One region of the Kribbella sp. NPDC026611 genome, then DNA from elsewhere that is predicted to be linked to it. Evidence: riboswitches for the same ligand, from Rfam matches in the RefSeq annotation. Region 1 holds a riboswitch; each other region holds the start of a gene.
What was found. Region 1 has a riboswitch for ZMP and ZTP ahead of AB0E69_RS19590 (glycine hydroxymethyltransferase). Riboswitches for the same ligand answer to the same signal wherever they lie in the genome.
Positions count from the first base shown of each region.

Region 1 (3,972 bases):
TGAACGTGCCATACCGCTTACCGTACTGACATGGCGGACCCATTCGCGGTAACGAACCAGCCTCCCCCACTCCGGGGCGTGAACTTCTTCACCCGCGACGTGGCCCTCGGTGACGCTGTGCGGCCGTACGCCGACCTCGCCGGCCACCCCGGCCTGCAGCTGATCGGCGAGCTCGCCGGCTCCGAGGAGGCCCGCGCGCACGCGCTGCCGGCCAACCAGAACCCGCCGGTACTGCGGACGCACGACCGCTACGGGAACCGGATCGACGAGGTCGAGTTCCACCCGTCGTGGCACTGGCTGATGGCGCAGGCCGTCGGCTTCGGGCTGCAGGCCGCGCCGTGGACCAGCGAGGCGCCCGCGCCGCACCTGACCCGGGCGGCCGGGTTCTACCTGTGGTCCCAGGTCGAGCCGGGGCACGGCTGCCCGATCTCGATGACGTACGCCGCGGTGCCGGCGCTGCGGGCGGACGAGGCGCTGGCGAAGGAGTGGATCCCGCAGCTCGCGTCGACGGAGTACGACGTACGGCGGTTGCCGGCCGCGGCCAAGTCGGGGGTGCTCGCCGGCATGGGGATGACGGAGAAGCAGGGCGGGTCCGACGTCCGGGCGAATCAGACGACGGCGACGCCGGTCGGGGACGTGTACCAGCTGAACGGGCACAAGTGGTTCTGCTCGGCGCCGCAGGTGGACGTGTTCCTGGTCCTCGCGCAGGCGCCGGACGGGCTGAGCTGCTTCGTCGTACCGCGGGTGCTTGCCGACGGCAACCGGAACCCGTTCGCGCTGCAGCGACTGAAGGACAAGCTGGGCAACCGGTCCAACGCGTCGTCCGAGGTCGAGTTCCACGGCACCATCGGCTACCGCCTCGGCGACGAGGGCGCCGGCGTCCGCACAATCATCGAAATGGTCGCCGCCACCCGGCTCGACTGCGTGCTCGGCTCGGCGGCGCTCCAAAGAAGAGCCCTCGTCGAGGCAATCTGGCACACGAAGCACCGGAGCGCGTTCGGGGGGCTGCTGGCAGACAAGCCGGCGATGCAGAACGTGCTGGCGGACCTTTCACTGGAGTCGGAGGCCGCGACGGCCCTGGGGATGCGGCTGGCAGCAGCCGTCGACAGCGGTGACACAGCCTTTCGGCGGATTGCGCTTCCGTTGGCTAAGTTCTGGGTGTGTAAGCGGACGCCGTTCATGGTGGCTGAGGCGCTGGAGTGTCTCGGGGGGAACGGGTACGTCGAGGAGTCCGGGCTGCCGCTGCTCTACCGGGAGTCGCCGTTGAACTCGATCTGGGAAGGATCCGGGAACGTGAACGCGCTCGACGTACTGCGGGCCCTGCGCAGGCCCGAGTCGCTCGAGGCGTGGTTGCTCGAGGTTGGCGCCGTACAGGGGGCGGACGCGCGGTTGGACGCCGCGGTCGAGGACGTGCTGCAAGCGCTTGCTGACATCGAGAACGCCGAAGCCGGTGCGCGACGGCTGGCCGCGCAGATGGCCCTGTGCCTGCAAGGTTCGCTGCTGATCAGGCACTCCACGCCCGCGGTCGCGGACGCGTTCGTGGCGTCCCGCCTGGCGAAGGACTGGGGTGGCGTGTTCGGGACCTTGCCAAGGACGACGCCCTTCCAGGAAATCGTCGAGCGCGCGATAGGGTGAGCCTGTCGCGACTGGCGCGCTGAGGTGGATAACCACCGGGGAGCGAAACCCGTCGGCACCGTGCGCCTGGGTGCCTTCGACCCACTGCAACCGCAGGAGAGACAACGATGCCTCAATCCACCGACAACGCCGCATCCTTCGACGCCACCGCCGCGTCGGCCGCGTACAACAACGCGCTGCAGGTGATCGCCGCGGTCGAACCGACCATCGCCGGCGCGATCAAGGCCGAGCTGGCCGACCAGCGGTCCTCGCTCAAGCTGATCGCGAGCGAGAACTACGCCTCCCCCGCCACGCTGCTGACGATGGGCAACTGGCTCTCGGACAAGTACGCCGAAGGCACCATCGGGCACCGCTTCTACGCCGGCTGCCAGAACGTCGACACCGTCGAGCAGACCGCGGCCGACCACGCCCGGGCCCTGTTCGACGCACCGCACGCGTACGTCCAGCCGCACTCCGGCATCGACGCGAACCTGGTCGCCTTCTGGGCGATCCTGGCCCAGCGGATCGAGTCCCCGGCGCTGGCCGAGGCGGGCGCCAAGCACGTCAACGACCTGACCGACGACGACTGGACCAAGCTCCGCAAGGCGCTCGGCGACCAGAAGATGCTCGGCATGTCGCTGGACGCCGGCGGTCACCTGACCCACGGTTTCCGGCCGAACATCTCCGGCAAGATGTTCAACCAGCACTCCTACGGCACCGACCCCGGGACCGGGCTGCTCGACTACGACGAGGTGGCCCGCAAGGCGCGCGAGTTCAAGCCGCTGATCCTGATCGCCGGCTACTCGGCGTACCCGCGGAAGGTGAACTTCGCGAAGATGCGCGAGATCGCCGACGAGGTCGGCGCGACGCTGATGGTCGACATGGCGCACTTCGCCGGCCTGGTCGCGGGCAAGGTCTTCACCGGCGACTTCGACCCGGTCCCGCACGCGCACGTCACCACGACCACCACGCACAAGTCGCTCCGCGGCCCGCGCGGCGGCATGGTGCTCTGCCAGCCCGAGTACGCCGACTCCGTCGACCGCGGCTGCCCGATGGTCCTGGGCGGCCCGCTCAGCCAGACGATGGCGGCCAAGGCCGTCGCGCTGGCCGAGGCGCGGCAGCCGTCGTTCCAGGAGTACGCGCAGAACGTCGCGGACAACGCGGTCACGCTGGCCGAGGGTCTGATGAAGCGCGGCGTGAAGCTCGTGACGGACGGCACCGAGAACCACCTGGTCCTGCTGGACGTCTCGTCGTACGGCATCACCGGCCGGCAGGCCGAGTCGGCGCTGCTGGACGCGGGCATCGTCACCAACCGAAACGCCGTACCGCGCGACCCGAACGGCGCGTGGTACACCTCCGGGGTCCGGATCGGTACGCCGGCCCTCACCACGCGCGGGTTCGGCGCCGACGAGTTCGACCGGACCGCCGAGCTGATCGTGGACGTGCTGTCCGCGACCACGCCGACCACCACGTCCGCGGGCGCACCGTCGAAGGCGAAGTACGTGCTGGCCGACGGCGTCGCCGACAAGACCAAGGCGGCCTCGGCCGAGATGCTCGACAAGCACCCGCTCTACCCGGGCCTCGAGCTCAACTAATAGTCACAGACTGCCCGTCGTCGGCTTGCCGAGGGCGGGCAGTCTTCTTTGGCATCAGTACGGCGGCAAGGACCGCGCCGGCCAGCGCAATGGCTGCGGAGACCCACATCGTGGTGTTGAGGCTGTGCAGGAACGCGTTCCGTACGTCGTTCAGCAGGTCCACCGAGCCCGTCTTCGCGGCGACCGCGAGCCCGCCGCCGAGGCTCTTCTCGACCGCATCGGCCGCCTGCGGCGGAAGGGCGGTGGTGTCGACGCCGTGCCGGTAGACCGAGTTCAGGACAGTCCCGAGGACGGCGACCCCGACCGTGCCGCCGACCTGGCGGAACGCCTGGAGCAGACCCGACCCGGTGCCCGCCCGCTCCGGATCGAGGACGCCGAGCGCGGCGTTCATTGCCTGCGGGATCGAACATCCGAGGCCGAACCCGACCACGACGAACCACGTCGCGGTGTACCCGTACCCGGTCCCGAGCTCGGTGAAGGCGCCGAGCCCGAAGCCGGCCGCCATCACCACGAACCCGATCAGGACGACCAGCCGGGTCCCGAGCTTCGACTCGGCCAGCTCGGCCAGCTTCGCTCCGAGCGTCATACCGCCGATGAACGGCAGCAGCTTCAAACCCGTGTGCAGCGCGTCCGATCCGTTGATGCCCTGGAAGTACTGCGGCATCGTGAACAGCAACCCGAAGATCGCGAACACCGAGACCGTCAGCAGCACCGCTCCCCCACTGAACACGCGCTCCGAGAACAGCCGGAGCTCGATCAGGGG
Region 1 covers NZ_JBEZYC010000004.1:515,179-519,150, reverse strand. The annotation lists gene AB0E69_RS19595 (acyl-CoA dehydrogenase family protein) at 31-1,635, shown strand; ZMP/ZTP riboswitch at 1,633-1,714, shown strand; gene AB0E69_RS19590 (glycine hydroxymethyltransferase) at 1,743-3,209, shown strand; gene AB0E69_RS19585 (DHA2 family efflux MFS transporter permease subunit) at 3,202-3,972, opposite strand, start outside.

Region 2 (3,972 bases), on a different contig from region 1:
CCCAGGTGCGGCACTCGCTCGCCCACCCGGTTGAAGTCGTCCAGCGTCAGCGGCACGTCCGCTTCCCTGGCGATGGCGAGCAAATGCAGAACCGCATTGGTAGAACCTCCCAGGGCCATCACCACGGCGATCGCATTCTCGAAAGCCTCCGTCGTCAGGATCTGCCGTGCCGTGATGCCGTTCTTCAGCAGATTGACCACCGCCTCGCCGGACTTCCGCGCATAGCCGTCCCGCCGCCGGTCGACCGCCGGCGGAGCAGCCGAACCGGGCAGCGACATCCCGAGCGCTTCGGCGGACGCCGCCATCGTGTTCGCGGTGTACATGCCGCCGCACGCGCCCTCGCCCGGACAGATCGCCCGCTCGACCGCGTCGACCTCGTCCTGCGTGATCAGCCCGCGCAGGCAAGCGCCGACCGCCTCGAACGCGTCGATGATCGTGACGTCCTTGTCGCCGAGCTTGCCCGGCATGATCGAGCCGGCGTACAGGAACACACTCGCCAGGTCGAGCCGCGCGGCAGCCATCAGCATGCCGGGCAGCGACTTGTCGCAACCGGCCAGCAGCACCGAGCCGTCGAGGCGCTCGGCCTCCATCACCGTCTCGACCGAGTCCGCGATGATCTCGCGGCTGACCAGCGAGTAGTGCATGCCGACGTGACCCATCGAGATCCCGTCGGACACGCTGATCGTCCCGAACTCGAGCGGGTACCCGCCGGCCGCGTGCACGCCGTCCTTGACCGCCTTCGCGAGCCGGTCGAGGGAGAGGTTGCACGGGGTGATCTCGTTCCAGCTGGACGCGACGCCGACCTGCGGCTTGGCCCAGTCGTCGTCGCCCATGCCGACCGCGCGCAGCATTCCTCTGCTGGCGGTGGCCTCCAGGCCGTCGGTCACTGTCCGGCTGCGTGGCTTCACATCGACCATGCAGCCCACACTAAACCGGTTGGTGCGCACGGCGCCGTACCTCCAAGCTTGCGAGCGTGGACCCTTACGGCGACGAACAGCTGGTCGAGCTCTACGACCTCGACAACCCCGACGGCGATGATCACGCGTACTACCGCGCCCTCGCGGACTCGCTCGACGCCCGCAAGATCCTCGACCTCGGCTGCGGTACCGGACTGCTCACCCGCTCGTTCGCGCGCCCGGGTCGCGAGGTGATCGGCATCGACCCGAGCCGCACGATGCTCGACTACGCCCGCCGTACGCCGAGCCCTGTCACCTGGACCTGCGGCGATCACCACGCCATCGAACCCACCGGCGACGTGGATCTGGTGGTGTGCACCGGCAACACGCTCATGCACATCGCCGACCTGGGAACGGCGCTGACCGCGATCGCCGCCGCCCTCCGCCCCGGCGGCGTCTTTGCGTTCGAGTCCCGCAACCCGTCCGCCCGAGCCTGGGAGTCGTGGACCCGCGAGGCAACGTACGGCGAACGCGACACTCCGATCGGCCACCTCACCGAATGGCTAGACCTGATCGAGGTCGCTCCTGATGGCCGGGTCGTCTTCGACGCCCACAACGTCTTCCCCAACGGCTCCGACCGCATCTACCGCAACACCCTGTACTTCCGCTCGGCGGACGCGCTGACAACAGCCCTCGGCCAGGCCGGCTTCACCGCCACCGTCGACGCCGACTGGCACGGCACCCCCCTTCACCGAAGCCGCCCACCTGATCGTCGTCCGCGGCCGCCACTAAGCTAGGGCGTACTGCGACTGGCGAAGGTGGGTTACCACCGGGGAGCAACAGTTGGGGCGTCGTCCGCCTGGGCGCTTCCTTCCCTGGAGGTGTCGCGTGGAGTTGCGCTACGGGAGTAATCCACATCAGTCCGCGTCGGCCGAGCTTGGTCCGATCAGCGTGCGGGCGGGCAGTCCGTCGTACATCAACCTGCTGGATGCCGTGACCGGGTGGCAGTTGGTGCGGGAGGCTGGTGAGGCGTTCGGCGTACCGGCCGCCGCGTCCTACAAGCACGTGTCGCCGGCAGGTGCCGCGCTGGGCGACAGTGTCACGGACGCCTATCGGCGGGCGCGGGACGCGGATCCGAAGTCGTCGTACGGCGACTTCGTGGCAGTGTCGCAGCCGGTGGACGCGGAGCTGGCCGATGTACTGCGGCGAGTGGTGTCGGACGGGATCATCGCGCCGGGGTACGAGCCTGGCGTGGTCGAGGTGCTGGCAGCGAAGAAGCGCGGGACCTACCTCGTGCTGGAGGCCGATCCGGACTTCGAGCCGCCGGCGGACGAAGTGCGCGAGATGTACGGCGTCCGGCTGACCCAGCAGCGCGACGAACTGCCGTTGCCCCGCACGCTTCCGGACGACGTCCTCCTCGGCATGATCGTCGCCCGCTACACGCAGTCCAACACCGTGGTGATGCTCAAGGACCGGATGACCATCGGCATCGGCGCCGGCCAGCAGTCCCGGGTCGACTGCACACGCCTCGCCGGCGAGAAAGCTGCCGTCTGGGCCCAACGTGCGGGCGTTCCCCTGACCGACGTCTCGATGGTCTCGGACGGCGCACTCCCCTTCGCGGACAACGTCGAAGAAGCCGCCCGGTACGGCGTCACCCACATCGCCGAACCCGGCGGCTCCATCCGCTCCCCCGAGATCGCCACCGCCTGCGCCGACCACGGCATCACCTGGACCCCCACCGCCGTCCGCCTCTTCAGACACTGAAACTGCAGGCCTGTCAGCCGCCGGCGACACTCGGGAGGATCATCAGTTCGTCGCCCTCGGACACGGGAGTGTCGAGGCCCGAGAGGTCGCGGATGTTGTTGTCGCCGAGGTAGACGTTGACGTGGCGGCGTACTGCGCCCTGTTCGTCGGTGAGGCGGCGGCGGAGGGGTGGGTCCAGGGCGGCGAAGACCTCGGCGACTGTCGTGCCGGCGGCCTCGACGCGGTCGGCTCCGCCCGCGAAGGGGCGGAGGACCGTGGGGAGGCGTACCGCGACCAATCAGATCACCGCTGCGCGGACGGTCAGCACGTCAGGCAGGTGCCTGGCGACCTCGACCCAGCTGTCGCCGGCGTCGGCGGACGCGTAGACGCAGCCGTCGCGCGTGCCGACGTACACGCCGGCCGGGTCCGCGGCGTCGACGGTCATCGCGTCCCGCAGTACCGGGACGTAGGACTCGTCAGGGAGCCCGTTCGTCAGCGGTTCCCACGTCGACCCGGCGTCGCGCGAGCGGTAGACGCGGCACTTCGCCTCGGTCGGGATCCGGTTCGCGTCGGCGACCAGCGGGAAGACGTAGACCGTCGCGGGCTCGTGCGGATGCACCACGATCGGGAACCCGAAGTCCGACGGCAGCCCGTCCGCGATCGACTTCCAGACCGCGCCCCCGTCGTCCGACCGGTAGACCCCGTGGTGGTTCTGCGCGAAGAGCCGATCGGGTACGTCGGGATGCGCGGCCAGCTTGTGCACACACTGCCCGAACTCCGGGTACGGGTCGGGGAAGAACTTCGCCTGGATCCCCTGGTTCCTCGGCGACCACGTCTCGCCACCGTCGGCCGTCTGGTACACCCCGCCCGTCGACATCGCCACGCTCACCCGCGCGGGATCGGTCGGGTGCGGCAGCACGGTGTGCACCGCCTGTCCACCGAAACCAGCACCCCACTCGGCCCGGTGCGGGTGGTCCCACAACCCACGGACCAGCTCGAACGTCACTCCCCCGTCGGTCGATTTCCACAGCGCCGACGGCTGCGTCCCGGCGTACACGACCTCCGGCTGACCGACCGGCCCCGGCTGGATCTGCCAGACCCGCTCCAGCGACGCGTCGGCGTCCGCAGGGAACCCGATCGACCCCTCCGGCGGTTCCGCCCAGGTCGCGCCCAGGTCGTCCGAGTGGAAGACCGCCGGCCCCCAGTGCTCGCTCGTCCCGCCGACGAACAGCCGCGGCCGCTCACCCCGGGTGTCCACGCCGACGGCGTACACGCCCTGCATCTCGAACTCGGGCACCAGCCGGCTCCGCCACTCCCGGCGCGCGGCATCGCT
Region 2 covers NZ_JBEZYC010000007.1:303,439-307,410, reverse strand. The annotation lists gene ilvD (dihydroxy-acid dehydratase) at 1-917, opposite strand, end outside; gene AB0E69_RS28300 (class I SAM-dependent methyltransferase) at 974-1,693, shown strand; ZMP/ZTP riboswitch at 1,692-1,768, shown strand; gene AB0E69_RS28295 (5-aminoimidazole-4-carboxamide ribonucleotide transformylase) at 1,785-2,660, shown strand; gene AB0E69_RS28290 (MoaD/ThiS family protein) at 2,674-2,937, opposite strand; gene AB0E69_RS28285 (exo-alpha-sialidase) at 2,938-3,972, opposite strand, start outside.
Region 2: another riboswitch for ZMP and ZTP. It lies ahead of AB0E69_RS28295 (5-aminoimidazole-4-carboxamide ribonucleotide transformylase); the one in region 1 lies ahead of AB0E69_RS19590 (glycine hydroxymethyltransferase).

Region 3 (3,972 bases), on a different contig from region 1:
CTCCTACGACGCCACCGGCGGCCGCTACGAGGAGCACCACTTCCACAGCGTCGGCTCGGGCTCGCTGTTCGCCCGCGGCGCGCTGAAGAAGCTGTACCGCGAGGACGCGTCCGAGACCGACTGCGTCACGATGACGATCCAGTCCCTGATCGACGCGGCCGACGACGACTCGGCGACCGGTGGTCCGGACATGTTGCGGCGGATCTTCCCGGTGGTCGGCGTGGTCACCGCGGACGGTTACCGGCGGCTGCCCGAGGACGAGGTGGCGGCGCTCGTCGACGCGGCCTGGGCGCAGCGGCACGAGCGTCCCGACGGTCCGGCCGCGGCCTCCCTGACGTGACCCTTGACCCGATCGACTGACAGAGGACGACACCTTCGATGAGCGTTCCCTTTTACGTCTCGCCCGAGCAGCTGATGCGGGACCGGGCGGACTTCGCCCGGAAAGGCATCGCCAAGGGCCGCAGCGCGATCGCGCTGCAGTATGCCGACGGCATCCTGTTCGTCGCGGAGAACCGCTCGCCCGCGTTGCACAAGGTGGCCGAGATCTACGACCGGATGGCGTTTGCCGCCGTCGGCCGCTACAACGAGTTCGAGAACCTGCGGATCGCCGGCGTCCGGCTGGCGGACATGCGCGGGTACTCGTACGACCGGCGCGACGTCACCGGCCGCGCGCTGGCCAACGCGTACGCGCAGACCCTCGGCGCGATCTTCTCCTCGGGAGGTGAGAAGCCGCTCGAGGTGGAGATCCTGGTCGCCGAGGTCGGCGGCTCGACGGCCGAGGACCAGATCTACCGGCTCACCTACGACGGCTCGATCGCGGACGTCCGCGGGTACGCCGTGATGGGCGGCCCGGCCGATCAGGTCGCGGACTACATCGGCGAGCACTTCCAGGACGGCATCTCCCTGGCCGGGGCCCTCCGGCTCGCGGTGGACGCCCTCGGGCACGACGGCACGGACGTCCGGCAGCTGACGCCCGACCAGCTCGAGGTCGCGGTGCTCGACCGGACCCGGAGCCAGGTGCGCAAGTTCAAGCGGATCTCCGAGGAGACCCTCGCCCGCATCCTCTCCGAGTCCCGCCCCGACACCAGCCCGACCGTGGAGCACGACACCGCTGATTCGGCAAGCGCGACGTCCGAGGACGCGACTTCGTCCGACGACGCTGCCGTCGCGCCACCGGCGGACGACGCGCCCATCGCCCCACCGGAGAACCCCGAGGACGACCGCCCGCTGTGACGGAACAACCAGAGGACTCAGCCGTCACGGAATACGTGGCGGCTGAGTCATCTCGTCCCGCGGATCCTGAGCCTTGGGAGTTGCTGGGGGAGGAGCCGGGGTTTCGGCGGTTTCTGACCGTCAGGCTGCGCCGCTACCGGATGCCGGACGGGCGTGAGGTCGAGTGGGACGTCATGGGGCCGGAGTCCGAGGACGGGATCTCGGCCGGGATCACCGTCCTGCCGCTGACGCCGGACGGGCGGATCGTGACCATCCGGATGTTCCGCGCCGGCCCGGACCGGGTGGTGACCAACCTGCCCGGCGGCCTCGTCGAGCCCGGTGAGGACGTGGCGATCGCCGGCGCCCGCGAGCTCGAGGAAGAGACCGGCTACACCTGCGAGACCCTCGACGTGGTCGGCTGGCAGTGGTCAGGTGCCTCGTCGACCTTCCGCAAGTACGTCGCGATCGCCCGCGGCTGCCGGCCCGAGGGTAAGCAACAGCTCGACGAGGCCGAGGACTGCGTACCGGTCGAGCTCACCGTCGACGCCCTCCGGACCGAGTTGCGTACGCCGGGCGCCATGACCGGCATCGACGCCGCCTACCTCGCCCTCGACCACGCCGGCCTGTTGTAGCCCGGTATCCTCGACCAAGGACCGCGACTGGCGTTGAGGTGGACTACCACCGGGAAACGGTCTGCCGAACCGGCTTCGCCGCGCGCCTGGGCACTTGGCTCACTTGAGGAGTGCGCGATGACTGCTGAACTGATGGTCGGGACCGAGCTGGCGGCCGCGATGGTGACGCGGGCCGCCGAGCGGGCTGCGGAGTTGGTCGAGAAGACCGGCGTCCAGCCGTGTCTCGCGACGGTGCTGGTCGGGGACGACCCGGCGTCCGCGACGTACGTGCGGATGAAGCAGAACCGCTCGAAGAAGGCGGGTATCGCGTCCCGCAGCGTCGTACTGCCGGCCGAGACGACCACCGAGGAGCTCGTCGCCGAGATTCACAAGCTCTCGAGCGACCCGGCCGTGCACGGAATCCTGCTCCAGCACCCGGTGCCGGCTCAGATCGACGAGCGGGCGGCGTTCGAGGCGATCGACCCGGCCAAGGACGTCGACGGCGTGACGATGCGATCCTTCGCTGCGATGGCCTTCGGCGACCCCGGCTTCCGGTCGGCAACCCCCGGCGGGATCATGCGCCTGCTGGAGGCGTACGACGTACCACTCCAAGGTGCGCACGCCGTGGTCATCGGCCGCAGCCCGATCCTCGGCAAGCCGGCCGGGATGTTGCTGCTGGCATCGAACGCGACCGTCACCTACACGCATTCACGGACGGTCGACCTGCCCGCGATCGTCCGGACCGCCGACGTCGTGATCGCCGCGGTCGGCAAGGCCAACTTCGTCCGCGGCGACTGGCTGAAGCCGGGCACGGTCGTGATCGATGCCGGGTACAACGAAGGCAACGTCGGCGACGTGCACTTCGAGGAAGCGGCCCAGGTGGCGCGGCTGATCACGCCGGTCCCGGGCGGCGTCGGGCCGATGACGATCGCCCTGCTGCTGGAGCAGACCGTCGATGCCGCCGTGGCACAATCCGAGACGGATGTCCACGCTGTGGCGACTCTGGCCTAAGGTTTGGGAAGACGATCCAGCCGCGATCCAGCGAGGATCCAGCGACGGGCAGGGAGGCGAAGACGTGGCGGTACGGGCGATCCGGGGTGCCACCCAGCTCGACGTGGACGAGCGGGAACACCTGCTCGACCGGACGGCGGAGCTGGTGCGGGCGGTCCTGGAGGCGAACGAGCTGGAGAACGAGGACCTGATCAGCATCCTGTTCACCGTCACCTCGGACCTGCGGTCGGAGTTCCCCGCCGTCGCCGGCCGGCAGATCGGACTGACCGACGTACCGCTGATGTGCATGCAGGAGATCCCGGTCCCGCACGCACTGCCGCGGGTGGTGCGGCTGATGGTGCACACTGAGTCGTCGCGGTCGCGGGACAAGATCCAGCACGTCTACCTGCACGGCGCGACCGCGCTGCGGCCGGATCTCACGGGTGCCCAGTGAGTGTCGATGCCTGAGCTGCGCGGCCCGGTTCGGATCGTCGGCACCGGCCTGATCGGTACGTCGATCGGCCTGGCCCTCGCCCGGCTCGGCGTGGTCGTCGAGCTGGTCGACGCCAACCCGGACAGTGCGCTGATGGCCGAGCGGATCGGCGCCGGCTCGCGGCTGGTCCAGATCGAGCCGCAGCTGGTCGTGGTCGCCGTACCGCCGGACCATGTCGGCGCGGTGATCGCGGAGCAGCTCGAGCAGACCGACGCGATCGTGACGGACGCGGCGAGCGTGAAGTCCAAGCCGCTCGCCGACGCCCGCGGGCTGACCGGTGATCTGACAGTGGATTTGACGCGGTATGTCGGAAGTCACCCGATGGCCGGCTCGGAGCGGAACGGCCCGCTCGCCGGACGCGCGGACCTGTTCGACGGCGCGACCTGGGCGATCACGCCGCACGAGACCAGCTCGCCCGACGCCGTCGAGCTGGTACGACGACTCGCCGAGGCCTGCGGCGCGCGGACGGTCGAGATGTCCGTGGAGGACCACGACCTGGGCGTCGCCCGGGTGTCGCACCTCCCGCACTTGATGTCGGCGCTCGCGGCCGGCACCCTCGCGGACGCGCCGTCGTCGCACCTCGAGCTGTCCGGCCAGGGGGTCCGGGACGTGACCCGGATCGCGGCCGGCGACCCGGCGCTGTGGACGCAGATCGTCGCCGCGAAC
Region 3 covers NZ_JBEZYC010000002.1:69,221-73,192, reverse strand. The annotation lists gene prcB (proteasome subunit beta) at 1-340, shown strand, start outside; gene prcA (proteasome subunit alpha) at 379-1,233, shown strand; gene AB0E69_RS06495 (NUDIX hydrolase) at 1,314-1,844, shown strand; ZMP/ZTP riboswitch at 1,858-1,943, shown strand; gene AB0E69_RS06490 (bifunctional 5,10-methylenetetrahydrofolate dehydrogenase/5,10-methenyltetrahydrofolate cyclohydrolase) at 1,962-2,834, shown strand; gene aroH (chorismate mutase) at 2,899-3,267, shown strand; gene AB0E69_RS06480 (prephenate dehydrogenase) at 3,274-3,972, shown strand, end outside.
Region 3: another riboswitch for ZMP and ZTP. It lies ahead of AB0E69_RS06490 (bifunctional 5,10-methylenetetrahydrofolate dehydrogenase/5,10-methenyltetrahydrofolate cyclohydrolase); the one in region 1 lies ahead of AB0E69_RS19590 (glycine hydroxymethyltransferase).